One region of the Cytobacillus sp. FSL K6-0129 genome, then DNA from elsewhere that is predicted to be linked to it. Evidence: a T-box and tRNA genes for the amino acid it is inferred to sense, from the RefSeq annotation. Region 1 holds a T-box; the other holds one or more tRNA genes.
The links. A T-box is a leader RNA that pairs with one kind of tRNA and senses whether it is charged. The one in region 1 lies ahead of tyrS (tyrosine--tRNA ligase), so its partner is inferred to be a tRNA-Tyr.
Positions count from the first base shown of each region.

Region 1 (15,281 bases):
AATAATCCCTTCATTTTGAACTTTTTCAAGATCTCTTTTTCTATCTCGTCTAAACCAAGCATTTTGCTTGAGTTAATCATTGGATTATGAACATGAAAATACAGAACACCCGCTGGATCAGCTTTCATACCGATGAGTTCCTCTGAATGGGCAATGACAATATCCAAATAGGTTAACATTTGTAACGATAATCCGTAATATACCTCGTTAATATTCACGTCTTTCTCACTTGACTTATAATCAATAATGCGTAAATACGATCCTGTCTTCTCACCTTTCGCTTGATCAACACGATCAATGCGTCCCACTAGTTCCATCATACTGCCATTTTTCAATGGAAAAGATAGAGATGGCCAATCACCAGAAGGTCCAAAGCTCATCTCTAAACCGACGGGTGTGAATCCACTGGCTTTTGCATGTTCTCCCATAATAAAGGATGCACGGCTAATGATTTGCTCCAGTTTTCGCTTAATATAGAAGTATCGATTAGAGCTTAGGAGGATTTCATGCTGTAATTTAGGTGCAAGTAGTTCAACGGCTTCTTTTGCAAGTAATTCGCATTGTTCCCTTGTCATATCTGACCATTGCAAGTCCTTATGCATAACCGTTTCGGTTATATATTTTAGGGCGGCATGAAATAATTCACCAATATCAGGTGCTTCTAATCGAAAGACTTGCCGTTCTCTCAAACGCAAACCATATTGGGCATAATGTGAGAACGGACAGCTATGAAAAAGTTCCATTCTTGATACACTTGCACGAATCGTTTCACCATACAATGCTTTACTAATCTCTTCATCTAGTTGTTCTGTCCTATTCTCATAATGTAAACTTGCTAAAACCTTGTTTGTGATATCTTGCCAGCCTGATTTCTGTAAATAAATATTATACGTATCCCACCACATGTCATAAATGGCATAATTGCGTTTCTGTAATTGTAATTGCGATGTTAAAAACGTTAATGCTGTATTAATATGACTGATATAGTCTATTTGTCCTTCTTCATTTAGTTCTGCTGGATCTGACATCAAATACTCTTCTTTTATTTGTACAAATTGATCTTGTATTCTCTTTATAAATGGAGAGGGAATGAGTGCCTTACCTTCTTCGTTTGCCATTGGATAGCTAACAAATAAATAATCTGACGGTGTGACAAATGCCTTATACGCCAAAAACTCTTCATCTAACAATCTCGTTTTCGTTGAAGGAGCTACTTTCATTCCTAGTGACAATAACTGCTCGCGATCATCATCTGCTAATACACCTTCTTCTGGAAACTTTGCTGGTAGAACCCCTTCATTTAAACCAATAATAAAGGCAGCTTTCATATCAGCCACTCGTGACCTTTCCATATCAGCAGCAATTACCTGGTCCATTGCAGGTGGTACAATACTAAATTGTAGTGCTTCAATACCTGCATCTAATATTGTCGCAAAGCGCTCTGTCGTCATCTGCTCACTACCAAGCATTTCTACATATTCATCCAATAGCTCAACAACTGCATTCCATGCTTGGTTATGCTCTCGAGATCTAACAAGCTCTCCTCTTTCTTCCGTCTCTATTTGCAGTTTTTCTATTTTGGCTGGGATATCTGTTTCTTCTAAATATAAATAAAGGGCTTCTGCGTATTCCCTGCCTGTTTCCGCTTTCTTCATTCGCCTTGAAAGTCTCAATAGTGGTGCAGCTACGATATCTCTTAATTGGTTGACTTCTTCTTCTATGTCTCTTTCTGCATCTGTTTGCCCTGTATTTGTCATCTCAAGGCCACGAATTCTCCGATATTTCCAGCGCTCTTTCTTTGTCCATTTACTACCTTGTATGCCATAAGATAAAACATAATTTTCTAACCGGTCCATCTTCTCACGTAATAATGAAGACGAATAGTTAAGTGGAAAAATCATTTCAGTTTTTATCGTACGGAAAACAGGTTCATATCGCCAGTTACTCATTAACACCTCTAAACTGGAACGAATAAATTCGACAACAGGATGATGTAACATGGACTTCTTTCTATCAATAAATAAAGGAATCTCATAATCATTAAACACGGTTGTAATTAAATCATGATATTCATGACCGTTTCTCATAAGTACGGTTATATCTTTATACCTTAACCCTTCATCACGAACAAGGGCACGAACCTTCCGGGCAATCCCCTCAATTTCTGCTCTGCGATTCATTGCATGGGCAATCATGACCCGTGCCTCCCCACTAAATGGGATAGTAGGACGCACTTCAAAATTGGCTTCAAAATGTCTCAATGATTCATGCTTGTTTGTCGGAACTTGAGAAAGTAACTCATATTCGACTTGATGTTTTTGTTGCTTAGCTATCTCTAGAATTGTTTGATATGTCTCACCTGTTTGCCTAAATAAATGGAGGGCATCTGGTGGTTCGTTATCAAACGGCTGATCTAACGTTAGGGCAATTGTCATATTTGGACAATGACGGATAAGTGCTTCAATAACGCGGTATTCCTGTGGTGTAAAACTATGAAAACCGTCGATATAAACTGTTGCCTTTTGCAAATAAACCGATTCATTTGCTTTTTCAGCAAGTAATTGCAAATAGTCTTCCGAGTCTAAGTATTTATCCAATATACCGGCTTCAAACTTCGAATAAATCAATTCTAAATCATGCAGTTTCTCTGCTAACACTTTTTTCTCATGATCATTCTGTTGTAATTGCGCTATTCGCATTTGTAATTCAGTAGGGTTCACACAATAGCGTTTAAACTCTGTTAACATGCTTTCCATCTGCTGGATAAAGCCATTTTTATCAGCTGCATTTTGAAAAATTTTCAGCTCATCCTTCTGTTCCTCAATAATCTTGCGAATGAGCATGTTTGTACCAATACTACTTAAATGATAACGGCTTATTCCACCAGTCTCTTGCAGAACTCGCCATGCTAATCTCGTGATAGAAAAAACTTGTGTTCTAATCATTCCTCCTAAACCTTTAGAACTAGCTAATTTATATTCAGATTGAAACGTCATCTGTTCTGGAACAATATAAATAATTGGTGAGCCTTCAGGATTTTCTTTCATAAGTTGCTTTATCTCACTGACCATCTTCTCGGTTTTTCCTGTCTGAGACCGACCAATTAACATCTTTACTGTCATGTATTTTCACCTTCACTTTCAATGTGAATCGACCTATAGAATCTTTGTTCCTATTTTAGCACATCTCTCACACTTTTCTCCTTTTTGTGTTTAAAGTAAATACAGGGAATTCTGCTTGGTGCTTAACATTGTTGCAGGATAGATGCATGTGCTCTATTCTTTTTCTGTTCTTATTCAAAAATTCAAAAAGCCCAGCAAACGTCTGCCGGGCTTTCCTCTAAACTATCTATTTTTTCGTTTTTTCTACACTTGTATTTAATTTAATTTCTATTCTTTTACCTACATACCAAAGAATAGCAATGATGAGGATGACGATGGCCGTTCTCGTCGGTTTTGTAATCAGTGAGGCAATATCATGCCCGACAAAACTCATTGTAAAAATCATCACCATTTTTCCTGCTATGACTGCCAATGCGTATTGGGCAATACTTATTCTCGATAAGCCAGCCACAATATTTACAATAGCAGATGGTGTAAAAGGGAAGCATAGTAATAAAAATAACGGTGCAAAACCATGCTTTTCAACCCATGCCATTAATTTTTTTACTTTATCATGGTTTTTAATTACACTTAAGAATCGCGCTTGGCCATATTTTCTAATGATAAAAAAAACGAGCAAAGCTCCTGCAACTGAGCCAATCCAAGAATAAAAAAATCCGCCCCATAATCCGAACGCATTCGCATTAGCCATCACGAATAAAAAAAGCGGGAGAAAAGGTAAAAATGCCTCTATTAAAGGTAGTAGAATTCCTGGAAGAGGGCCAAATGAACGATATTCTTCAATTAGAGCTAATATATTTTCTAGTGTAAGCCACTGTCTGATACTCTCTAAATCCATCCATACTCTCCTTCTCTCGCTCGAAAAAACATAGATATTCTTCTTTTAGTTAGTTAAAAATTGCTGTAACTCTTGTTTGTTTGCTTCTAAATCAACCTGTAAAACAGCCATTCCACTGATTCTAACATTTTGGTAAGTGCCATCTGCTGGAATTCTTAATGACTCTACTTGCGGGCTTCCATTCATTAAAACATCTTTTCCCATATATAAGATGTCACTTGTTTTCATATTGGTATTGACGTAAGGTGTAACAACTCCTACTAGTTTAGGTAGTTTAGCTATCGTATTTAAACTAGTAAATTGATTCATTACTGCTTTAATCGCGTTTTGTTGTCTTTCAACTCGACCGAAATCGCCAACCGCGTCATTTCTGAATCTGACATATCCTAATAGGTGTTCGCCATCCAATTTCTGTAATCCAGGTTTTAATGTTACACCGATTTTCTGAGACATCTCTTTCTCCACATTGATTTCTACACCGTTTGGAAAAGCCACATCAATGACCTTTTCAAACCCCTCAAAATCAAGAATTGCATAATATTGCGAGTCGATGTTAAAGTTCTCTTTAATCGTTTGCCTTAATAATTCTGGACCTCCATAAGCAAGTGCAGCATTAATACGATTTTGACCATGTCCTGGAATATCGACATACATATCGCGCATAAAAGAAATCATTTTATAAGTGCCTGAATCAGGTTGATAATGTGCAACCATAATTGTATCTGCACGTGCATTTTCTTCTCCTCTTGAGTCACTACCTAAGAGTAAAATATTCGTTCCACCGTATTGATCTTTTTCACCATTAAATTCGTATACTTGCTCTGGTACACTTGAATCATTATCTGCTTTAGAAGTTTGTAGACCTTGTTTAAATTGGTAGTAAGAATATCCTACTACTGCAACAACAACAAGCAAGAATATGATAAATAAATTTCTTATTATTTTGCCAAATTTCCGCTTTTTCTTCTTTCCTTGATGTCTTTCAGATCTCATTTTAGATGTATCCTTTCATCCTATTATTCTTTTCTTTCTTTTTGTAAATTATATCAGATTATCCCGATACTGTTACTTTTGGAATAAACAGAACAGTAACTCTTTTAAAAGATATACTAGAATTATACACGTTACAGCCTTTTTTCTAAATCATTTCTTTATTATCTTTACATCTTTTTAAAGATATTTCCGTCCCTTTATATATGACTGATACAGCATGAAAAAAGTTTCACTTACGAAATATTACCAAATACCCCGAAAGTGATCACACTACCGGGGTAAGCATCTTTAAATATATTGATTAAACCAATTTTTTATATAATGAAGTCTCTTCATTCTTAAGTTTGGGTGACCACTTCTAGAGAGTTCATGATTAGCTTGTGGAAAACGAATAAACTTCGCTTGTTTGTTATGGTGTTTTAATGCAATGTAAAATTGCTCTGCTTGTTCAATCGGGCATCTTAAATCATTTTCACTATGTAAAATTAATAGTGGGGTGTCTACTTGTTCCACAAATGCTAATGGTGAATGTTTCCATAATTTTTCTATATCATTTAACTGGCCTTTTATTTGCCAGTCAGTGAAATAATAGCCGATATCACTTACTCCATAAAAGCTAATCCAGTTAGATATGGAGCGCTGGGTAACAGCTGCCTTAAAACGATTTGTATGTCCGACAATCCAATTTGTCATAAATCCACCGTAGCTACCGCCTGTTACCCCTAACCTCTCACGATCAATTTCCTCATCATATTCGAGAACATAATCGACAGCAGTCATGATATCTTCATAATCTTTGCCACCATAATCTCCTCTAACAGCATCTACAAAAGCTTGTCCATATCCATGACTGCCCCGTGGATTTGTATATAACACCGCATAGCCCTCTGCGGCTAACACTTGAAACTCATGGACATATGTATTGGCATACATCGTGTGTGGACCACCATGAATCTCTACAATAAGAGGATACTTCTCTCTTGTCTCGTGATTTATCGGCTTTATTAACCAACCTTGTAATTCCCAGCCATCTATCGATTGATATTGAAGGACCTCTGCATCAGCAACAGCCGTCTCCTCAAAGAACGCTTGATTAATATTTGTCAGTCTTGTTTTTTCCCCACTAGTCACGTTCAACAAGTATAAATCTCCTGGATTAGTAGGTGTGCTAATCGCTACTATCGCTTTATCTATCGTGCCCCCTGTAGAAACACCATAAATATGATGCCTTTCTTCTAATAATGCGGGATACATCGCTCCTTCAACTGTGCCAAAATACAGTACTGTATTGCCATGGTCAGATGCTAGAAAATAGAAGCTCGAGCTATCCTCAGCCCATAAAATCTGTGAAGCATTTGCAGACTGATGGAAGTCAGCAACAACATAATCACCGACTTGTACATCCCATTCTTCTGTTAAACAAGTCAATTCTCCTGAGAATACATCTAATGTCCATATCTTGGACAAAGAAGCATTCTTATAAGTCGACTTCGACCCAATTAGCCCTAAACATTTGCCATCAGGGGACCATGATACATGAGAGAAGCTGGCAACTCCTTTTGTCATATTCTCCATCTGCTTACTTTCAACATCTAATATGTAAACATCATTATTGAAGGAATGATCTTTATCTGTTGCCAAATCGGCTAATAATGCGATGGATTGATTGTCCGGAGACCAGCATTGGAGATAATAATCCTGCTCTCCTGTTGTAAGCCATTCACGCTCTCCTGAAGCAATATCAATTACGCCAATATGTTGATAATCACCAGACCATAAACCTTTGGCGTCAGACTTATATTTCATCCTTTCTATTTCAACCGGCTCTGGTTTATCCTTGTTTTTTTCTGGAAGGTTCTCTTTCTCTACAGTTGATTGAAAAGCGATTCTTTTACCATCCGGTGACCATATAGGGTTGGTCGCACCATTCGGTTCATTTGTCAGCTGTTTTGCTTCGCCTCCATTCATTGATAACATAAATATTTGATTCACCTCATTATTACGATTAGAAACAAATGCGATTTGTGACCCATCTGGTGACCATCTTGGTGCCAAGTTTCTCCCTTTTCCGTATGTTAATTGTTGCGTTTCTGCAGGTTGATTGGTATTTATGTAAAACAAATGAGAGCTATATGTATTTTCTTCTTCACACATGGTCGTTTCTATATAAATACAATCATAGCCATTCTTACTTAATTGTGGATCAGTTACCGACTTCAGTTGATATTGATCCTCCGGCTTGATTCGTTTTTTTGCATTCATCCTCTTCACTCCTCTATAGGTTCTTCTCACTTTTATTCGTGACGTAAGGAATATTCCCCTTTATTTACCCACTTTTATTGTGAGTAATTCATACCTCTCTTTCAAGCTAAAAATCAAATAACAAAAAATGGATACAGTTGCATGAATATTTTAATGAGAGTAGTATATAATAAGAACAAATGTTCTATAACAAAAAAAGGAGAAGTATTTACGATGACAAGAATTCCTGAGCGAGACCGGAATATTATGGAACAAGCGATTTATTTGCCAATGGTGCTTACGATACTTAATAGGGATTTAAAAGTGATTGATGCAAGTCCGTTTAAGTTGAAGCAACCTTATGTGAATTTAGTTGATGAAACAATGAGGGTAATTCAGAAGGAATTAAGAAGCGTGAAGCACTATATGAATAAAGAAAAGTTGAGTGTACAAGAAATTAAGCGCGATGAAGCATTTACAATGTTCATGTTTCTTTATAAAGGATATGAAGAGCAGCATAATTATTTTAACCCTCGTATACGAAATAAAGTCCATGAATTACTGGAGTTTTATTTATTCAAACGTTATACTTCATCGCAAATTAGCCAATAATATCCATCATAATCTGCGAAGGAAGTTAATGTTTTCTGAAACTTTCTCAGCTTTTTTCCTTTTTAGAAAGTAAAGCGATTTTCGTTCCGTTTCTTCAATTCTGCTCGATAACGTATCTTTTAACAGAACGGTTCTTAGAATTTGATTTTGAAATATGTTATGTGAAACAGGGATAATATGCGTACGCCTATTTCTAAAAGTTACTTCTGTTTGTCCTCCCTCATGCGGACGATAATGGAGCACATGCTCATTAGATATCCATATACAGTTGGGGTTTGTAGCAGAAGCTGTGGGAAAAAAATAAATGAGATTAGTGGGATCAATCGTAATAGGTGCTTTATGTGTAATACCTGTCAGTTGTCTTGTCCCCTCTTTTCTACCTTCATAGCTAGCACCAAAAAAGCGACAACTTTTCTTAATAATTTCAAGCGGTTTAAAAGGCGAAACCGCTTCACCTTCGATTTCATAAATATGAGAATAAATCTTACTACCATATTCAATAGGCAAAATCATCATTGTTTCTGTATTAATTTCATACTCTTCAATCATCGTTTCCTTCTCAGCCATAAAACGGTACACCCCTTTACTTTTTTTGAAAAATAAACTAAATATTTTTAAAATTAGCTCTATTTTACCAGAAAGAGAAGATGATAACCAGTCTTTTTTCCTATTTAATTGACAATTTATTTGAAAATAATATATTTAATTTTTTAAAAATTCAAAAATAAGTTGAATAAATACAATTCTTTACATATACTAATAAAAAGCCATTGGGGTGATTTTTATGAAAGAAAAATCATACGCCGAATTAATGAAAGCAAGCGCCATGAAACGCAAAAGAAAGAAAGAAGCATTTGTTTTAGACTTATATGTCGACATGGTCATTAGCGACGCTATCCTAAACAGAAAACTGCAAGCTGTAAAAGTGAAATTAGATAAAGCATTAGACTGCAAAAATAAAAAAATGTTCATTACACTATCAAATGAATATATTCAACTGCAAAAAGAATATGGCTCGTAACCTATTATCCTCCACCACCAATGGGGGATTTTTTATTTTTGAATTATACTGGGAATCAAGGTAAGGAAGGGAAAAAATTAAAAAAACAAAATATACACACCCCCCGTTGCAAATGCAAAAGGCTGTGTGCACAAAATGGTACCTCTTTTTTATCTATTCATCGTCTCGATGTTTTATTTGATATTCTTCTAAGTCAATGATTCGATCCAACATTGTCGGATGTCCATAGCGAAATACCTTCACAAGTAATGGTGGATTCACTTGACTAAGACCAGCTTTGGTAAGCTCTTGAAAAGTTTCGATCCCCGCTTCTGGATCTTTTGTTAATTCAACTGCATAATGATCCGCTCTTGTTTCTTGATAGCGTGAAACTAAATTGGACAACGGACTAGAAATGAACAGAAGCATGGAAATAATTATAAGAAATAATGGTAATGAACGGATATCATTTACTGCTGGAATCTTCAATGCATCTCCATACTTCGTTACCGCCCATTCCATTATGCGATAAGTTAAATACAATCCAACTAAAGATAATAATAAATATCCGCCTATGCCAATATATATATGCTTCTCAACATAGTGCGCCATTTCATGTGCCATAATAAATAAAATACCGTCATCATCTAATCTATTTAATGTTGTATCCCAGAGAACAATCCGGGAATTTGATCCAATACCAGTAACATAAGCGTTCAAAGCATTCGTTTTCTCCGCCATATCAACTTCAAACACATGGTCAGCTGGGATGTTTGCTTCATGAGCAAGCGCCAATATTTTACTCTCTAATTCCTTATTCTTTAAAGGAGAGAAATCATTATATAACGGATCAATGACCACTGGTTGAAGGAACATTAAAAACAATGAAAAAGGAACGGTTAACATCCAAGCATATAGCCACCACCGCTTCCTGCTTTTATTAATAAGCAGATACAATACATAAACGATAAGCACCATCATGCCAAAGTTCACCCAAAAGTCTATAAGTTCATCTTTCATCCAGCTAGCAAAGCTTTGCGTAGAAATATTGTACTGCTTTGAAAAATGATAACTGATATAACTGAGTGGTGTCGTAGCGATAAAAGCGAATAGTGACAACCAAGCAACATAAATAGACGTTTGCACAAATTTGAATTTAGAAGATTGCTCAGCCCATTTTTTAAATGCACCAGATAACCCCAATAAAAGAATTGATAAGTAAAACATCCATTCAAAAGGTGTAGACAAGAAAAATAGTAAATTACGTATTTTTGAATATTCCTCAGTTAATACAAGTTCTCTACCATTTAAAAAAGTGGCAGGATCAGCAACTGTACCTTGATACTCGAATGGTAAATCTGTATTTGCAAAATGGAATAAATACCAATAAAAGAATAAACCATATAAAAAGTAGCCAAGAATGCCATAAAGACCAATTTTTCTTGCCAATTTGTTCCCTCCTTTAATCTCAATGAAAAAAGTACAACCCTTCATACTTAGTTTAGTATACTTTTCCATATTTAGAACTGCAAAAAAGAGGAAAGAAATAACTAACTGATGAATAAGGAGTAACCTGACAAAACAATAATAGCACTAAGGACAACAAAGACTACATTCGCGCCAATATAAGCAACAATAAACGCAATCGCTGCACCAAGTAAGCCGTACCAGATGCTTTCTCCAATAAGCAAAACCCCAGGAAAAATAAGAGCACCGAGAGTCGCATAAGGAACATTTTTCAGAACAGATTGCACAAATATAGGCAGTTCCTTTCCTTTAAAAAGTAAAAATGGCGCAACCCTTGGAAGATATGTAACAAGACCCATGCCAATAATTAACCAAAGTACTTCATTGCTCATTTTGCCGATCCTCCCTCTTCATTCCTTCTATAACCTCAACAAGAACGGAAGAAATTAAAGTTGCTATAACAATTGACCATCCTGTTGAAAGTGCACCGGTAAAGGTAAAAATAGTGTTTAATCCGGCAGCAATAGCAGCAAGGTAAACAACTTTAGCACTGCCTTTCATCGAAGGGACAAGTAGACCAATAAACATTGCATATAGCGCAACTGTCATGCTTTCTTGTAACACTTGTGGCAAGTTTGCACCAACGACGAACCCAAGAGCAGTAAAGGTAACCCAGCTCATATACCCAATGATATTCACACCTAAAATAAAACCAGTTTTTTGCACGCCATCTTTTGTAGCAATAACTGAAAAAGATTCATCTGTAATGCCGAATGAATAGAGTGCCTTTTTCATTAGTCTGTCATCTTCGGCTTTTTCATTAAGCGCTGTACTCATCAGAAAATGGCGAATATTAACAATAAAAGTTGTAAAAATAATTTCGAAAGTACTCGTCCCTAAACTAATTAAGCTAAGTGCCATATATTGTGATGCACCTGCAAAAACAATCATACTCATAAGTACAGTCTCTATAAAAGATAAACCTGTTGTCTTTGCTAATAAGCCAAACGTAAGTGCAACGGGGGCATAACCAATCGCAATACTTACACCAGCCTGCACCCCTTTTCGAAATGGTACTTCTCTTGTTTGTAACAATAGCTCCGCCAAGATTTCTCCCTACCCTTCATCCCAAAAAATAGTATAATATTGAATAAATAAACTGATTAGTTATTTGTACAATATATTATACATTCGTACGTTATAATAAACAATCATTTTCGGAGGAATTATGGATAATATTCAAAAAAATATCGGTGTTAACTTAAAAAATCTACGTAAAGCACGAGGTTTAAGTCTAGATACTACAGCAAACTTAACTAATGTAAGTAAAGCGATGCTTGGGCAAATAGAACGTGGTGAATCCAACCCAACAGTGACAACATTATGGAAGATTGCCACAGGATTACAAGTTTCCTTCTCATCTTTAATTAAGGAACAGCAGTCTCCTATTCATGTGGTTAATCGCCATGATATAAGCCCCATTATGGAGTATAGTGGGAAATATCGCGTATATCCGGTCTTCCCATTTGACCCAAGGAAAAAGTTTGAAATTTTTACTGTCGAGATTGAGACAGGTTATGAACATCTATCAGAAAAACATAATGAAGGTGTTGAAGAGTATGTAACGGTGATTACTGGTACACTACAACTTGAAATTAATGAACAACAATACACCATTCAACCAGGTAATTCCATCCGTTTCTCCGCCAACAAAGCTCATACGTATCGCAATATTGGGGAAGATATGATTATTTATCAAACAGTTTTGTATTACCCTTAAGTTTAAGGGTTGCAATTCTGTTTCTTTTTTTGTAGAATCATTTCATAGCTAATGATTCTGAAAATAAAAGAGGGGTGATCCTATTCACCAATTAGACGAAGATGGCTATTTGCATCCTGAAGAGTCAACGGTCATTCAAAAGATAAGTAAAAAAACAACGATAGAGCCAAATGCAATAGCCCTAGTCACTAGCCTATATCGCATTGGCCAAGGCATTAAAAATAAGCTAGAGCAAGAAGTGTTAGCCAAGCATAAAATCTCTTGGACTTCCTTTTCGATTCTTTATGATTTATGGATATATGGAAAAATGGAAACAAAAGAGCTTGCCCTTTCTGCAGGTGTATCAAAAGCAACAATCAGTAATATTATGCGTACATTAGAGAATAAGTCATTTTGCAGAAGGGAAACCGACCCAAGAGATCGCCGAAACACTTTTGTTGTGATTACACCTAAGGGTAGAGACGTCATTGAAGAGCTTTATCCCGAATTTCATGAGGGAGAAATCTCCATTGTTAAAGGGTTAAAAACGGACGATCAAAAGCAATTAGCTGCAACCCTTTACCGGCTCATTAAAGACAATAAATTTTAATAAAGAAAAAGTGATGATAGAAGTCTTAGTAGCAACCTCCTCCCTATCACAGAGAGCCGACAAATGACTGAGAGTCGGTATAAAGGATGAAGCGAATTACAACTTCTTGAACTTTCATTGCTACTTGCAATGAACGGCTACGTTCGTTAAATGTTGAGGTGGAGAAGTATTATACTTCTCAATTAGGGTGGTAACGCGTGAAATCCACGTCCCTTTTATCAGGGATGTGGATTTTTATTATTTTTTAAGGATGTGAATAATTGTGAAAGAAAAATTATCAGAACAGCAATTAAAAGAGTTACAGAGACAATTAAAGTTATACAAACAAGGTGTGCAAGAAATAATACCCACTGAAGAATTAGAAGAAAAGTTAGCAAAATCTATTTTATTAAATAAACCTTTAAAGATAAAACTTGGCTTAGACCCTTCAGCTCCTGACGTTCATTTAGGTCATACGGTTGTTTTAAAGAAGTTAAAGCAATTCCAAGATAATGGTCATACGATTCAATTATTAATTGGGGATTTTACTGGTAAGATTGGTGATCCAACAGGTAAGTCCATCGCTAGAAAGCCGTTAACCGATGAAGAAGTGAAGCATAACGCCCAAACTTATTTTGAGCAATTTGGTAAAGTACTCGATATGGAAAAAGTTGAATTACATTATAATTCAACATGGCTCTCTCAACTTAAGTTTGATGATGTCATTCAATTAGCAGGTAAAATTACCATTGCCCGTTTAATGGAACGTGATGACTTTGAAGAAAGAATTGCCTTCGGGAAGCCGATTTCTTTACACGAATTCTTCTACCCAGTCATGCAAGGATACGATTCTGTTGTGCTTGAATGTGATATTGAGTTAGGGGGCACCGATCAGCACTTTAATGTCCTTATGGGTAGGCACTTTCAAGAGAAATTTGGAAAAACTAAGCAAATTGCACTGCTGATGCCACTACTTGAAGGATTAGATGGCGTTGAGAAAATGTCAAAATCGAAGAATAATTATATCGGTATTAATGAACCAGCAAACGAAATGTACGGGAAAGCGATGTCCATTCCGGATGAACTCATGGTGAAGTACTTTACACTTATTACTCCACTTACACCTGAAGAAATAACTGAGATAGAAGAAGGGCTAGTTAAGCGAACCCTCCATCCACGTGATGTAAAGATGCAATTAGCAAAGCTAATTGTACAAATGTACCATGATGAAGAGGCAGCTGAAAAAGCAGAACAACAATTTATTACGATTTTCCAAAAAGGAGAAGTACCTGAAGAACTGCCGACAATGACATGGACTGGCCCAACTTCTATCACCTTTGTGCAATTGTTAGTAGATACAGGCTTACTGCCTTCAAAATCCGAGGCTAAAAGAATGATTGCTGGTGGCGCAATTAAAATAGATGGTAAAAAAATCATCACTGATATGGAAACGACTACGATTAGCCATAATATGATTGTTTCAGTAGGTAAAAGAAAATTCATGAAATTATTGTTAAAGAATTAGGTTGTGAGGTAATTTAAAAATAGTCACCTTTTATCAGGTGGCTATTTCAATGTTTAGGCTTCTTCTACTAACAGTTTTTCCAAAAGGGAGCTAGCTGTCTCGTCCACTCTTTTTTATCATATTTCCGCCACATATCTGCTGTTTGCAGCATCGGATCCCCAGAATAAAAGCGCTCGTATAATTTATGACGAGAACCAAAAGGTGAACCTATTAAATCCCAAGCTAATTTAAATAGCTTCGTCCTTTCTTCTGCAGTAGCATTCTTCCCTTTATAATACTGTTGTGTCAACTGACTGATTTGACCTGATAGATCGGCCATGGACGAAGGTAATTGTATCAAGCCGCCAGCACCTATTAATTGAATGATTTCAACTGCATTGGGATAATATTTCGTCCCCAGTACTCTCGCTGTTTGAATATAATTAAAATCTGGAATATAAATGTCTTTCTCCAACTTTCCATTTTGTTCAGCGGCAATGATTAACCCTTCAATTGTGCGAATTTGGATAATAAGTTCCCCTAGCTTTTCTTGTACATGTAAATAGCCATCTGCTCCAATCACATGTGCCATGGCATTTGCTACTGCTGCCATAAAAGATAACTTCGTTTGCAAGCGCACAATGGCTTGATGATACGCTAAGCTATTAGAAATAGAATCAACTTTTAACTGAGCTAAAGCAATAGGGTTATCATGCAGTAAAACTCTCTCCCACGGAACAAAGACATCATCGAAAATCAGGACCGCATCCATTTCATCGTATTGTGCACTAAGGGAATGTTCAACTTGCGACGCTTCTGCAAAAGACTCACGACAAACCATATGCAAGCCCTTAGCATTTGCGGGCACAATCAGCATATGCGCTAAATCTTTCTTCGCCTCATCTAAAGGTGCTAAGGGATAAACAATAATATCATGGGCATAAGGTGCGGAAGTGCCAATCATCTTAGCCCCATTAATATATACGCCTTCGTTTGTCTTTTTTGTTATTCTCAATAAACCTAACTTTTTCGTATTATAATACTCATTAGCACTCCGGTTGATTTGCGGATCTCTTTGAACAATGGCAATGAAACGATTTTCTCTTTTGGCTATATGATAATAAGCCTCTATTTTTCCTGGGAAATGCGGATCTAA
Region 1 covers NZ_JBBOXM010000001.1:4,678,295-4,693,575, reverse strand. Annotated here, with positions in the region: gene addB (helicase-exonuclease AddAB subunit AddB) at 1-3,122, opposite strand, end outside; gene MHI57_RS23665 (TVP38/TMEM64 family protein) at 3,349-3,960, opposite strand; gene MHI57_RS23660 (LCP family protein) at 4,006-4,953, opposite strand; gene MHI57_RS23655 (S9 family peptidase) at 5,242-7,215, opposite strand; gene MHI57_RS23650 (hypothetical protein) at 7,429-7,806, shown strand; gene MHI57_RS23645 (competence protein ComK) at 7,813-8,373, opposite strand; gene MHI57_RS23640 (IDEAL domain-containing protein) at 8,591-8,827, shown strand; gene MHI57_RS23635 (M48 family metallopeptidase) at 8,981-10,255, opposite strand; gene MHI57_RS23630 (AzlD domain-containing protein) at 10,357-10,665, opposite strand; gene MHI57_RS23625 (AzlC family ABC transporter permease) at 10,655-11,380, opposite strand; gene MHI57_RS23620 (helix-turn-helix domain-containing protein) at 11,502-12,053, shown strand; gene MHI57_RS23615 (MarR family winged helix-turn-helix transcriptional regulator) at 12,163-12,642, shown strand; T-box leader at 12,647-12,859, shown strand; gene tyrS (tyrosine--tRNA ligase) at 12,899-14,146, shown strand; gene MHI57_RS23605 (4-hydroxyphenylacetate 3-hydroxylase family protein) at 14,214-15,281, opposite strand, start outside.

Region 2 (15,281 bases), 1.4 Mb from region 1:
TTATGGCGCAGAAGAAGCCCTTGCCTTTTTAAAAGATAAAATCAGACCCGATCAAGTGGTTGTTTCTGTATTAGCAGGTATTTCTACTTCATATATGGAAGAGAAGCTAAATGATGAGCAGCAAGTCATTCGGGTGATGCCAAATACATCTAGTATGATTCAAGAATCGGCTACAGCGATGTCTCTTGGTTCTTATACACAGAAGCGACATGAAAGAGATGTGAAAGATTTACTTGCTTGCATGGGAGAAGTATTTATCATTGAAGAAGAGCAGATGGATGTTTTCACAGGTCTTGCAGGGAGTGGCCCTGCCTACTTCTACTATCTAATGGAAGAGATGGAGAAGGTGGGTGTAGAACAAGGATTAGAGGCCAAAAAAGCACGGAAAATTATTGCTCAAACGATATATGGAGCAGCAAAAATGGTTCTGGAAAAAGGCGAAGCACCGATTGTTTTACGTGAGAGAGTGACCTCACCTAATGGTACAACTCATTCGGGTGTCGAAGCATTAAAAGCTCATCACGGCGGAGAAGCGATTTCCGAAGCTGTTCAACATGCTGCTGCACGTTCGAAGGAAATTAGAGAAGAGTTAGAAAAAGTAGCACATTAATATAGTGGAAAAATTGGCAGCGGAAATCACCGCTGCTTTTTGTATGCCTCTATACAGGAAGTTAAAGAATAGAGATAGAGGTGAAAACAAGTGACACTTATTACAACATTTGAAGATAAGCGGCGAGAGAAGCAGTTAAAATATGAAAAATCAGTGCTAAAGGAGATCTCAATAAAGGATCTGAAAGAACAAGTCAAGCACTTATTCGGATCATCTCGTTTGTTAACAGGTTTAATGAACCATGCGGGAATAGAGGAAGCTTGCTATGATATGGCGATCGAAGCGTATCTTTTAGGCGCACATTATAGTCATTTTGGTACTAGTGGTGAGACGGCTACTACTGTACAACATAGATGTAAAGGGGATCTTACGCATTTTACGAATACTCTGTATCATTTTTTCTTATATTGGGCGCAAAATGAAGAAGGGGCTTATAGTGAATCCCTAATCTACAGTTGTGAACAGTATATCTATAGTTGGTGGATGGAAGGGTTTGAAAATGGTCGAAAAAGGCATAAATTAAGACTGCATTAAATCGTTCTAATCATTCTCCTTGTCCCATATATATATTTTGAGGACGAGCGGGGAGTGGTAATCGGTGAAGAAGAAATTAAAAGTAATTGGTTTTATAACTGGACTGGCTATTTTATTCTTTATTTTGCAATATGACTTTTCTGAAGATGATTCCTGGAACGCTTGGAATCTTCCTTTATCCGGAAAGGTTATCCTTCTTGACCCTGGTCATGGCGGTCCGGATGGTGGAGCAGATAATGGAAATGTCTTGGAGAAAGATATTGCCCTAGAAGTTTCTTTGAAGCTACGTGATTACCTTCAAGAACAAGGAGCCGTGGTGATGATGACACGAGAAGGTGATAGGGACTTAGCCGCAGAAGATACTAAAGGCTATAGCAGGCGAAAAGTAGAGGATTTGAAAAAGCGCTTAAATATGATTAACCATAGTGATGCTGATTTTTACGTGAGTGTACATTTGAATTCAATCCCTTCTCCTAAATGGAGAGGAGCACAAACCTTTTTTGCTTCTCATATAGATGGAAATGCACGAGCGGCTAAATTTATCCAAGATGAACTCATCGCTAACTTAGAAAATACGACAAGACGGGCGAAGGAATTAGAAAATGTCTATATTCTTGATCATTCAAAAAAACCAGGTGTCCTTGTAGAAGTAGGCTTCCTATCTAATCAGAACGAGCGGACCTTACTACAAAGCGACGATTATCAAAATAAAATAGCAGCCTCCATTTACAATGGCATAATGCGCCATTACTCTAATGAGAAAGAGATTGTGATTGAAGATTAAACGCGGACAAAAGATTTGTTCGTGTTTTTATTTTCTAAAAATCCCTTCGTGGAAAATATAAACATTTATACAAATAGATCTTTAAGATATTTTAGGCATTGTATAAAGACTGATATTCTAATATGTGTTAGAATGACAATTAGAGTTATTCTAATGAAGAAACGATTTTAAAGGGGTGTAGGATAGATGATTAATGAACAAAAAGTAAGAGAAGCCATTGAGGGCTTACAAGAACCTTTTTTACATAAAACACTCGGGGAACTTCAAGCGATTGAAGAGATTAAAGTAAAAGAGGAGAAGGCTCATGTCAGTGTAAAAATATTGATCGCCAAGACTGCAACAGCTGAACAATTACAATTGCAAACTGAGATTGTGAATCGAATTAAAGCAGCTGGTGCAGAATCCGTGGGTATCCGTTTTAATGAACTACCGGCTGAAACACTAGAAAAACATAGACAAGCAATGCCTGAAGAAGATAAGGGTCTACTATCACCGAATAGTAAAACGAAATTTATTGCTATTGCTAGTGGTAAAGGTGGCGTTGGGAAATCAACAGTATCTGTCAATATGGCTGTCGCTCTTGCTAGGCAAGGAAAGAAAGTCGGTCTAGTAGATGCAGATATTTATGGGTTCAGTGTCCCTGATATGATGGGTATTATGAAGCGTCCTGTGGTAAGAGGTGAGCGCATAATTCCTGTAGAACGTTTTGGTGTTAAGGTTATTTCTATGGGCTTCTTTGTAGAAGATAATGCACCAATTATTTGGAGAGGTCCAATGCTTGGTAAAATGCTCAATAGCTTCTTTAATGAAGTAGAGTGGGGAGATCTTGATTATCTTCTATTAGATTTACCACCAGGAACAGGTGATGTGGCGCTAGATGTTCATACAATGCTTCCATCATGTAAGGAAATCATCGTAACTACTCCTCACCCTACGGCAGCTTTTGTTGCTGCACGTGCTGGTGCGATGGCTATTCGTACTGAACATGAAATCTTAGGCGTAATTGAAAACATGGCTTTCTTTGAAAGTAAAGTTACAGGTGAAAAAGAGTATGTCTTCGGTCATGGTGGCGGAGAAAAACTTGCAGAAGAACTAAGAACAGAGGTAATTGGTCAATTACCACTGCAGCAGCCTGATTGGAGCGAAGAAGATTTCGCACCATCTATTTACGACGCAGATCATCGTTTAGGAAAAATCTATACAGAAATTGCACAACAAGTAATTAAAAAAGCATAATAAGAAAGCATTTGGATGTTAAATCCAAATGCTTTCTTATATTTTTATTCTTCTCCAGAACCTTCTTGGCCGCTTTCTCCTTCACCGCCACCTTCACCACCTTGTTCACCGCCACCACCTTCGCTACTACTTCCGCCGCCTTCTTTACCTTCTTTACCTTCTTTACCTGATTGTGATTCTTCGGCCGCTTTCATAAGAACGTCCTGTAATTTTGCCTTAAAGAGCGGGCTTTCAAAGGTTTCAGTAATGACTGTTTGCAAATGCGCCCTAAATTCTTGACTTTTCATCACTTCTGTTAATTTTTTCTCCATTTCAGGATCCTTTAGAATGTCCATCATCATTTTTTGATAATCTGGATCCTTCATTAAGTCCTTGAGTAACTCCTCATTCTCTGACTTCATGCTTTTAGCCATTGTTTCAGCAAACGCTGGGTCTTCAAATGACTTTTTCCAAAACTCTGTGCCTTTTTCAGATGTCAGTGTACTCTCGATTGTTTCTGTCACCATATTTTGGTCCATTACTAGTTGTTGTTTTATTTTTTCATCAGCCATTAAATCTTGTAATGCTTGTTTTCCGTCATCCGTTTTTAGTATATCTACAATCATTTTCTTTGTTTGATCATAGTCCATGTGCTCACTACCTGATTGCGAACATGCTGTTAAGGTTAGAATGAGGAGCAATGGAATAATAAAAAGGCTTTTTTTCATGTTAAACTGCCTCCTAAAATAAATATCCCGTACTAATAGAATGAAGAAAATCTGTCAATATTATGCGTAAATTGCGGATTGCCTAGATTTTTCAAGTAAAGATTTGGTACAATCATTAAGTGATAATAACGTTATGGGGGAAAAGGAATTGACTAGCCGTGCTTGGATCAAATTTTTTATAACCACATTACTTGTCGGTGGCGTTGCAACAGGGGTTATTGGTTTTGTCGTGCGTTGGGATGAATTTTCTCATTTATTTACCAATTTTGATGCGTTGGAAATACTATCTGTTCTTTTTTGGTTATTCGGTGTTGGTTTAATTTTTAGTATTATTAGTCAAATGGGATTTTTCGCATATTTAACAGTGCATCGTTTTGGGTTGGGTATTTTTAAGTCTCATCAATTATGGAATGCTGTGCAAATTGTGTTGGTTTTATTTGTGCTATTTGATTTAGTGTACTTCCGTTATAAAGCTTTTGCGGATGCAGGAGATAGTATTCTTCCTTATTTAGGACTTGCAGGTTTTGTTTTAATAGCCGGTGTAGTTATTGCGGCCTTGAAAGTATCCACTACGAATAAACATGCTTTTGTACCAGCGTTGTTTTTTATGGTGGTCGTGACAACGATTGAATGGGTGCCGGTATTAAGAGTAAACGAAGAAAGTTGGTTATGGTTAATGGTTCTACCTTTAATCATTTGTAATGCTTATCAATTACTCGTGTTACCAAAATATAATGCAGAATCTGCCCGTCAAAGAGAAAGATTGGAAGCAAAAAAGTCGTCTGTTTAACCAGGCGACTTTTTGCTGTTTAATTAATTTCTTCTGCCGTTGCATTGGCATTGGCCATCATTTCTGAAATAGTAACTAACTCAAGCTGTTCCTTTTTGAACCCATTTATGATAGAAGGCAATGCTTTGGATGTTTGTTTCACTGAATCAGATGCATGCATCAATACGATTTCTCCATTTTCAGCTTCGAGTACTTTTTGAATAATTTTATCTGTACCTGGATTTGTCCAGTCTTTAGAATCTAAACTCCAATGCACAACTGTATAGCCTAATTGTTTTGCTGCTGCTAAGGTCTTTTTGTCAAAGTGACCAGTAGGTGGTCTAACATATTTAATATCCTTAATATTTAACTTAGCAAACGCGGTTTGTGCTCTAGCTAAATCTTGTCTGATTTTATCTTCTTCTAGCTCTGTATAGTCTTCGTAATTATAACCCAGTATACCGATTTCATATCCAGATTTAGCAATACGTTCGACAATATCAGGGTGGCTCTCAGCCCATGAGCCTGATAAGAAAAATGTAGCAGAAGTGACTTTTTCTTTCTTTAATAAATCTAAAATAGGCTCCGCCTTTTCATCTCCCCAACCAATATTAAAAGTGAGAGCTACTCCTTTCTCCCCTTTATATAATGCCTTCGGTGCGTCTTTTGTAGAAAAAACAGGTAAATGAATCGTTGTTTCCATAAACATAAACATTGCTGTAAAAAATGCAGCTACCAAAATTAAAGTCATTTGTTTTAATCTCTTTGCATGAAATACATAAAAGAACTTCATTCTTATTCACCTCGTCCCAAATACATCCTTGTCCTATATCTATGCAAAAAAATTAAAAACATGATGAATTTATCATTATAAAATGAGTGGGGATGGGTAATATAGTGATAGCTTGTCAAAGAGAGGGTGGAACAATCGTTGATCGGGTTATTACTAAATGGAAAAGAGCAACAAGAAATTGAATACTTATTAAAGAGAGAGATGGATGAAATATTGTTCGATTTAGAAGATGAGCGAATTGCAGATGTTGTTAAAGTTGCAATGAAAGAGAAGTATGAGATACTTTTAAGCTTATTCAAAAGGGTTGTTCCAGCAGATGAATATGCTCATTATAAATTAAATGAAAAAAAGAATAAAAAAATAAAAAAAAGTCATTGACGTTTTAAAAGATATGGTGTTATTATATTAAAGCAGTCGTTAGTGACATCAACTATTAAAAAAGTTTTTAATAAAAAAACAAAAAAGTTGTTGACAAAAACGAGCTTAAATGTTAAATTAATAAAGTCGCTTCTGAAGCGAACGAGATTGTTCTTTGAAAACTGAACGAACGTAAAACGTCAAGCGTAATTCTAAAAAAGCTGATTTATCAGCAACAAAGCACCATAGGTGCAAATGAGCTAATCAAACACTTTATTGGAGAGTTTGATCCTGGCTCAGGACGAACGCTGGCGGCGTGCCTAATACATGCAAGTCGAGCGAATCTGAGGGAGCTTGCTCCCAAAGATTAGCGGCGGACGGGTGAGTAACACGTGGGCAACCTGCCTGTAAGACTGGGATAACTCCGGGAAACCGGGGCTAATACCGGATAATATCTATTTATACATATAATTAGATTGAAAGATGGTTCTGCTATCACTTACAGATGGGCCCGCGGCGCATTAGCTAGTTGGTGAGGTAACGGCTCACCAAGGCGACGATGCGTAGCCGACCTGAGAGGGTGATCGGCCACACTGGGACTGAGACACGGCCCAGACTCCTACGGGAGGCAGCAGTAGGGAATCTTCCGCAATGGACGAAAGTCTGACGGAGCAACGCCGCGTGAGTGATGAAGGTTTTCGGATCGTAAAACTCTGTTGTTAGGGAAGAACAAGTATCGGAGTAACTGCCGGTACCTTGACGGTACCTAACCAGAAAGCCACGGCTAACTACGTGCCAGCAGCCGCGGTAATACGTAGGTGGCAAGCGTTGTCCGGAATTATTGGGCGTAAAGCGCGCGCAGGCGGTTCCTTAAGTCTGATGTGAAAGCCCACGGCTCAACCGTGGAGGGTCATTGGAAACTGGGGAACTTGAGTGCAGAAGAGGAAAGTGGAATTCCAAGTGTAGCGGTGAAATGCGTAGAGATTTGGAGGAACACCAGTGGCGAAGGCGACTTTCTGGTCTGTAACTGACGCTGAGGCGCGAAAGCGTGGGGAGCAAACAGGATTAGATACCCTGGTAGTCCACGCCGTAAACGATGAGTGCTAAGTGTTAGAGGGTTTCCGCCCTTTAGTGCTGCAGCAAACGCATTAAGCACTCCGCCTGGGGAGTACGACCGCAAGGTTGAAACTCAAAGGAATTGACGGGGGCCCGCACAAGCGGTGGAGCATGTGGTTTAATTCGAAGCAACGCGAAGAACCTTACCAGGTCTTGACATCCTCTGACAATCCTAGAGATAGGACTTTCCCCTTCGGGGGACAGAGTGACAGGTGGTGCATGGTTGTCGTCAGCTCGTGTCGTGAGATGTTGGGTTAAGTCCCGCAACGAGCGCAACCCTTGATCTTAGTTGCCAGCATTTAGTTGGGCACTCTAAGGTGACTGCCGGTGACAAACCGGAGGAAGGTGGGGATGACGTCAAATCATCATGCCCCTTATGACCTGGGCTACACACGTGCTACAATGGATGGTACAAAGGGCTGCAAGACCGCGAGGTTTAGCCAATCCCATAAAACCATTCTCAGTTCGGATTGTAGGCTGCAACTCGCCTACATGAAGCCGGAATCGCTAGTAATCGCGGATCAGCATGCCGCGGTGAATACGTTCCCGGGCCTTGTACACACCGCCCGTCACACCACGAGAGTTTGTAACACCCGAAGTCGGTGGGGTAACCTTTTGGAGCCAGCCGCCTAAGGTGGGACAGATGATTGGGGTGAAGTCGTAACAAGGTAGCCGTATCGGAAGGTGCGGCTGGATCACCTCCTTTCTAAGGAATATACGGAATTAACTTGATGTTAGACTGTTCGTTCAGTTTTGAGAGTATAATCTCTCAATTCAATCGTTCTTTGAAAACTAGATAATGTAATGAAGAAGATTACCGAGTAATCGCCACCTTAGTTATTTTCTCTCTATTTAATAGTAATAGAGTAAAGATACTAAACTTTTTTAAGAAAACACAACCGTGAGGGTTGTGAGAAGCAAGCAGTTCAAGGAAGCGAGCGAGGAAACACCGGAGTGTGCGTCTTGTGCACATGAGGATGTTGACGAGTGAGCTGACGCCGAAATGCGTAGCTTATCGCAAGCCGAACAATGGTTAAGTTAATAAGGGCGCACGGTGAATGCCTTGGCACTAGGAGCCGATGAAGGACGGGACTAACACCGATATGCTTCGGGGAGCTGTAAGTAAGCTTTGATCCGGAGATTTCCGAATGGGGAAACCCCCTATCCGTTATGGGATAGGATCCATACCTGAATACATAGGGTATGGAAGGCAGACCCGGGGAACTGAAACATCTAAGTACCCGGAGGAAGAGAAAGCAAACGCGATTCCCTGAGTAGCGGCGAGCGAAACGGGATTAGCCCAAACCAAGAGGCTTGCCTCTTGGGGTTGTAGGACATTCTATACGGAGTTACAAAGGAACGAGATAGACGAAGAGGTCTGGAAAGGCCCGCCATAGGAGGTAAAAGCCCTGTAGTTGAAACTTCGTTCCCTCCAGAGTGGATCCTGAGTACGGCGGGACACGAGAAATCCCGTCGGAAGCAGGGAGGACCATCTCCCAAGGCTAAATACTCCCTAGTGACCGATAGTGAACCAGTACCGTGAGGGAAAGGTGAAAAGCACCCCGGAAGGGGAGTGAAAGAGATCCTGAAACCGTGTGCCTACAAGTAGTTAGAGCCCGTTAATGGGTGATAGCGTGCCTTTTGTAGAATGAACCGGCGAGTTACGATTACATGCGAGGTTAAGTTGGACAGACGGAGCCGTAGCGAAAGCGAGTCTGAATAGGGCGAATTTAGTATGTGGTCGTAGACCCGAAACCAGGTGATCTACCCATGTCCAGGGTGAAGTCCAGGTAACACTGGATGGAGGCCCGAACCCACGTACGTTGAAAAGTGCGGGGATGAGGTGTGGGTAGCGGAGAAATTCCAATCGAACTTGGAGATAGCTGGTTCTCTCCGAAATAGCTTTAGGGCTAGCCTCATGCGTAAGAATCTTGGAGGTAGAGCACTGTTTGGACTAGGGGCCCTCATCGGGTTACCGAATTCAGACAAACTCCGAATGCCAAAGATTTATCCATGGGAGTCAGACTGCGAGTGATAAGATCCGTAGTCAAGAGGGAAACAGCCCAGACCACCAGCTAAGGTCCCAAAGTATACGTTAAGTGGAAAAGGATGTGGAGTTGCTTAGACAACCAGGATGTTGGCTTAGAAGCAGCCACCATTTAAAGAGTGCGTAATAGCTCACTGGTCGAGTGACTCCGCGCCGAAAATGTACCGGGGCTAAACGTATCACCGAAGCTGTGGATTGAACATCGTTGATGTTCAGTGGTAGGAGAGCGTTCTAAGGGCGTTGAAGCTAGACCGTAAGGACTGGTGGAGCGCTTAGAAGTGAGAATGCCGGTATGAGTAGCGAAAGATGGGTGAGAATCCCATCCACCGAATGCCTAAGGTTTCCTGAGGAAGGCTCGTCCGCTCAGGGTTAGTCGGGACCTAAGCCGAGGCTGAAAAGCGTAGGCGATGGACAACAGGTTGATATTCCTGTACCACCGTATTCTGTTTGAGTGATGGGGGGACGCAGGAGGATAGGGTAAGCGCACTATTGGATGTGCGTCTAAGCAGTTAGAGGGACCATGAGGCAAATCCCATGGTCACATACCTTGAGCTGTGATAGCGAGGGAAATTTAGTACCGAAGTTCTTGATTCCACACTGCCAAGAAAAGCCTCTAGCGAGGAATAAGGTGCCCGTACCGCAAACCGACACAGGTAGGCGAGGAGAGAATCCTAAGGTGAGCGAGAGAACTCTCGTTAAGGAACTCGGCAAAATGACCCCGTAACTTCGGGAGAAGGGGTGCTCATTAGGGTGTTAAAGCCTTGATGAGCCGCAGTGAATAGGCCCAGGCGACTGTTTAGCAAAAACACAGGTCTCTGCGAAGCCGCAAGGCGAAGTATAGGGGCTGACGCCTGCCCGGTGCTGGAAGGTTAAGAGGAGAGGTTAGCTCACGCGAAGCTTTGAATCGAAGCCCCAGTAAACGGCGGCCGTAACTATAACGGTCCTAAGGTAGCGAAATTCCTTGTCGGGTAAGTTCCGACCCGCACGAAAGGCGTAACGATCTGGGCACTGTCTCAACGAGAGACTCGGTGAAATTATAGTACCTGTGAAGATGCAGGTTACCCGCGACAGGACGGAAAGACCCCGTGGAGCTTTACTGTAGCCTGATATTGAATTTTGGTACAGCTTGTACAGGATAGGTAGGAGCCTTAGAAGCCGGAGCGCTAGCTTCGGTGGAGGCGTCGGTGGGATACTACCCTGGCTGTATTGAAATTCTAACCCACATCCCTTATCGGGATGGGAGACAGTGTCAGGTGGGCAGTTTGACTGGGGCGGTCGCCTCCTAAAGAGTAACGGAGGCGCCCAAAGGTTCCCTCAGAATGGTTGGAAATCATTCGTAGAGTGTAAAGGCACAAGGGAGCTTGACTGCGAGACCTACAAGTCGAGCAGGGACGAAAGTCGGGCTTAGTGATCCGGTGGTTCCGCATGGAAGGGCCATCGCTCAACGGATAAAAGCTACCCCGGGGATAACAGGCTTATCTCCCCCAAGAGTCCACATCGACGGGGAGGTTTGGCACCTCGATGTCGGCTCATCGCATCCTGGGGCTGTAGTCGGTCCCAAGGGTTGGGCTGTTCGCCCATTAAAGCGGTACGCGAGCTGGGTTCAGAACGTCGTGAGACAGTTCGGTCCCTATCCGTCGTGGGCGCAGGAAATTTGAGAGGAGCTGTCCTTAGTACGAGAGGACCGGGATGGACGCACCGCTGGTGTACCAGTTGTCTTGCCAAAGGCATCGCTGGGTAGCTATGTGCGGAAGGGATAAGTGCTGAAAGCATCTAAGCATGAAGCCCCCCTCGAGATGAGATTTCCCATAGCGCAAGCTAGTAAGATCCCTGAAAGATGATCAGGTTGATAGGTTAGAGGTGGAAGTGTGGCGACACATGTAGCTGACTAATACTAATCGATCGAGGACTTAACCAAAAACGAAAAGCGAAAGCGCCTTGTTCAGGCGCCGCAGCTAGACAGCACTACGTAAGTAGTCGCGTCAGCAACGCATAGGCGATTACTCAAAACAATCTTCTTCAACATTACCTAGTTTTCAGAGAATGATTTAAAATTTCTCTTGAAATTTTCATAAAAGACGTTATAATAATAAATGTCTTTAATAAGTCCGGTGGCGATAGCGAGAAGGTCACACCCGTTCCCATACCGAACACGGAAGTTAAGCTTCTCAGCGCCGATGGTAGTTAGGGGCTGTCCCCTTGTGAGAGTAGGACGTTGCCGGGCATACATATTATCATATTATTCCGCAGTAGCTCAGTGGTAGAGCATTCGGCTGTTAACCGAACGGTCGTAGGTTCGAATCCTACCTGCGGAGCCATTTTAAACAAAATCAAAGATATTTAGCTGATGCTTCCATAGCTCAGCAGGTAGAGCACTTCCATGGTAAGGAAGAGGTCACCGGTTCGAGCCCGGTTGGAAGCTCTGGTAAGAACTTTAAATATTTTTGGCCCCTTGGTCAAGCGGTTAAGACACCGCCCTTTCACGGCGGTAACACGGGTTCGAATCCCGTAGGGGTCACCATTTTGGAGGATTAGCTCAGCTGGGAGAGCATCTGCCTTACAAGCAGAGGGTCGGCGGTTCGATCCCGTCATCCTCCACCATTTCAATTTACTATAGATGGGCCGGCCTAGCTCAATTGGTAGAGCAACTGACTTGTAATCAGTAGGTTGGGGGTTCAAGTCCTCTGGCCGGCACCATTTTAATATATTTATGTCGGAGGGGTAGCGAAGTGGCTAAACGCGGCGGACTGTAAATCCGCTCCTTCGGGTTCGGCAGTTCGAATCTGCCCCCCTCCACCATTTCAATTTTATTTGAATGAAAATCCAAAAAGCGGACATAATATAATTAGTCCTTTTTATTTTGTTTTTTTACATACGATGGGCTATAGCCAAGCGGTAAGGCAACGGATTTTGATTCCGTCATTCGCAGGTTCGATCCCTGCTAGCCCAGCCATTTTCGAGCCATTAGCTCAGTTGGTAGAGCATCTGACTTTTAATCAGAGGGTCGAAGGTTCGAGTCCTTCATGGCTCACTTAATCCTTAAACATTTTATGTTTAAGGATTTTTATTTGTTATCTTGTATTTTTCCCATGAGATTAAACATAAGGCAATTACCCACATACTTCTTGTATGAGATATCACAGGGCCTTTCTTTGTACAATCCTTTAAGCTGACTTAACTAAGTAAGCAGAGGAAGCGCATCTATTTTTGGTGATTTGTAATTCAATCTGTGTTTAGAAATATATCATTTTCCGTTTGTGTTGTGCTATCCTGCACACAGTAATTGACCCAGAGCAATAATAAATGCCCTTTTTTTGTATAGATATACAAAATTTTGCACAGTTGAACCATTAGAATGTAACCGTTTACAATAGAGAGAGAATTCATTCTTTAGTAGGGGGAGCAACTAAATGAAAAACATTTCAATTATTGGTATGCCGATGGACTTGGGACAATTACGAAGAGGGGTAGACATGGGGCCAAGTGCCATCCGATATGCGGGCATTGAAAATAGATTACAAGAACTTAATCACCAAGTTGATGATTTAGGTGATATTGAAATAGGTAGGTCGACTGAACAAATAGATAAGGAAACAGGTTTAAGAAACTTGGACTTAATTGCAGAAAAGACTAAAATCTTAGCAGATCAAGTTGATGGGGTAGTAAAAAAAGGAGCATTTCCTCTTGTTTTAGGAGGGGATCATAGTATCGCTATTGGTACGTTAGCTGGTTTATTACAGCATTATCATAACTTAGGTGTGATTTGGTACGATGCACATGGGGACTTAAATACAGCAGAAACTTCGCCATCCGGTAATATTCATGGGATGTCCTTAGCAGTCGCTCTAGGATATGGGCATCCATTGTTATTAGAGGTAGGAGGAGTCCATAAGAAGTTGAAGCCTGAAAATGTTGTGATTATAGGAGCAAGGTCTTTAGACCAAGGCGAAAGGGATTTGATTAAAGCCAAGGGAATAAAAGTCTTTACGATGCATGAAATTGATCGCTTAGGGATGCCAAGGGTAATGGAAGAGACGATTAGTTATTTACAAGACCGAACAGATGGTGTTCACCTTTCGTTAGATTTAGATGGTCTTGATCCATCTGATGCACCTGGTGTGGGTACACCAGTTATGGGGGGGATAAGTTATCGAGAGAGCCACCTTGCTATGGAAATACTGGCAGAATCCCAAATGATTACTTCGGCCGAATTTGTTGAGGTTAATCCAATATTAGATGAAAGAAATAAAACAGCTGATGCAGCGGTGGCCTTAATGGGCTCGCTATTCGGTGAAAAATTACTATAAAGTGAAAGAAGCTTGAGTCGATGCTCAAGCTTCTTTTTTTAATGTTAATGTATAGTATCTATTAATTAGGTTGTCCAATTCAATGCTCGCTTTAAGAACTTGGTGGTTTGAAAATGAAGAAATAGAAGCAAGTTCAACCATTTTAGCTCTGTGTATTTCAATATCTTTTAATAGTTCCTCCGTATACATGAGATCATTGTCCTTTCCATTTGAAAATTTTATTCCAGCACGTAGACAATTTTTAAATGTATGGTCTCTTGTTCGTTGGAGCAAAAATATTGAAGGGAAGGTCTTTTTTCCTTCGTCAACACACTGGTTTTAAATCCTTTATACCCAGTATGAAAATTAATTAAACTACTTTAGTTAAAATTTGTTAAAATATTATGTGATAACTCTTATATAACCAAAGTACTTATGGAGGAAAAGGAACCTAATAAAAAATATGTGAAACCTTTTTGCTATCGATTCGTAAATGATTATCGATAAGCCGCATAGAGCGGGGGTAAATAGATGGAATTGTTGGTGAAGAAAAGAATTAAACAAGTATTAAAAGGAGATCAAGATGCTTACGCTGAAATAGTAGAAATATACAAAGACAGAGTATATCATATCTGTTATCGAATGTTGGGTAATCAACATGAGTCTGAAGATATTGCACAAGAAGCTTTCTTACGAGCATATGTAAATATACAAAGCTTCAATACGAACTTAAAGTTCTCAACATGGTTATATCGCATTGCAACAAACCTATGTATTGACCGGATCAGGAAGAAAAAGCCTGACTATTATTTGGACGCGGAAGTAGCAGGAACAGACGGTTTAAATATGTACTCACAAATTCCCGCGAGTACGAAACTACCTGAAGAAGATGTAGAAAAAATGGAGTTGCAGGAAACCATACAAATGGAAATTTCAAAGCTACCGGAAAAATATCGATCGGTCATCGTGCTTAAGTACATTGAAGAACTATCCTTGAATGAAATCAGTGAGACCTTAGATCTACCATTAGGCACTGTGAAAACGAGGATTCATAGGGGAAGAGAAGCTTTAAGAAAGCAATTACGCTACGTATAAGAAGGTGATTTCAGTGAAATGTAATGAAGAAATTATTGAATATATGCATGAATATTTAGATGAAGAAATAACAGATGAGCATAAACAATTACTCAAAACACATATAGAGCAATGTGAAGAATGCCGCATGCATTTTCATGAACTAAAGCGAGCGATTGCCTTTGTCCAGAGTACGTCACATTTCCAAGCGCCTGCAGGTTTTACTGAGAATGTGATGGCGAGACTGCCTAAAGAAAAGAAAAAAGTAGGTGCACAAAGGTGGCTCAGGAAGCACCCAATGCTTGCTGCAGCATCACTCTTTCTTATCTTAATGTCTGGAAGTGTTCTATCTGCCTGGAATCAAGAAAGTGCATTGTCTGTTTCCAAGCAATCTAATCTAGTGATTGAGAACGATACGGTCATTGTCCCAGAAGGAGAAGTGGTCAAGGGAGATGTTGTTGTTAAGAATGGAAACTTGCAAATAAATGGTGAAGTCGAAGGGGATGCAACGGTCATTAATGGTGAGCAATATTTAGCCTCGGCTGGTAACGTCACAGGAGAAATAAAAGAAGTAGACCAGCTTTTTGAATGGTTATGGTATCACATTAAAAATACAAGTAAAAGTTTAATCTCGACTGTTACACAAGAGGATGAAAAAGAGTAAGGGAATATAGGTCACTGCTATAATGCGGTGGCTTTTTCCTTTGTTCAAAGAAGTGTAAATATGTAATTATTTGTTAATAAATCGCTTAATCTTTGCATATGTAGTAATAAAAATGTAGGATATATTTTAATAACGTTCACGATTGTATACATAACTAGAAAATTGGATTTCATTAGAAATATGGTATAATAAGTAGGTTAAACGACTATTTTAATGGTGGAAATAAATACTTGGAGGAAGGAAAATGTCGCTTTTAGATTTATCTTTCACAGATTTACCTTTATTAAGGCTTTTAGCGAATACA
Region 2 covers NZ_JBBOXM010000001.1:3,254,828-3,270,108, forward strand. Annotated here, with positions in the region: gene proC (pyrroline-5-carboxylate reductase) at 1-610, shown strand, start outside; gene MHI57_RS16330 (DUF2521 family protein) at 701-1,144, shown strand; gene cwlD (N-acetylmuramoyl-L-alanine amidase CwlD) at 1,209-1,928, shown strand; gene MHI57_RS16340 (Mrp/NBP35 family ATP-binding protein) at 2,115-3,164, shown strand; gene gerD (spore germination lipoprotein GerD) at 3,209-3,871, opposite strand; gene MHI57_RS16350 (KinB-signaling pathway activation protein) at 4,020-4,661, shown strand; gene pdaB (polysaccharide deacetylase family sporulation protein PdaB) at 4,681-5,433, opposite strand; gene MHI57_RS16360 (hypothetical protein) at 5,572-5,811, shown strand; rRNA gene MHI57_RS16365 (16S ribosomal RNA) at 6,064-7,612, shown strand; rRNA gene MHI57_RS16370 (23S ribosomal RNA) at 7,938-10,871, shown strand; rRNA gene rrf (5S ribosomal RNA) at 11,061-11,177, shown strand; tRNA gene MHI57_RS16380 (tRNA-Asn) at 11,197-11,271, shown strand; tRNA gene MHI57_RS16385 (tRNA-Thr) at 11,303-11,375, shown strand; tRNA gene MHI57_RS16390 (tRNA-Glu) at 11,400-11,474, shown strand; tRNA gene MHI57_RS16395 (tRNA-Val) at 11,479-11,554, shown strand; tRNA gene MHI57_RS16400 (tRNA-Thr) at 11,575-11,650, shown strand; tRNA gene MHI57_RS16405 (tRNA-Tyr) at 11,669-11,752, shown strand; tRNA gene MHI57_RS16410 (tRNA-Gln) at 11,832-11,906, shown strand; tRNA gene MHI57_RS16415 (tRNA-Lys) at 11,912-11,984, shown strand; gene rocF (arginase) at 12,364-13,260, shown strand; gene MHI57_RS16425 (aspartyl-phosphate phosphatase Spo0E family protein) at 13,285-13,449, opposite strand; gene sigW (RNA polymerase sigma factor SigW) at 13,771-14,334, shown strand; gene MHI57_RS16435 (anti-sigma factor family protein) at 14,348-14,977, shown strand; gene cdaA (diadenylate cyclase CdaA) at 15,222-15,281, shown strand, end outside.
Region 2: it encodes a tRNA-Tyr, which carries the amino acid that the T-box ahead of tyrS (tyrosine--tRNA ligase) is inferred to sense. The anticodon was not compared.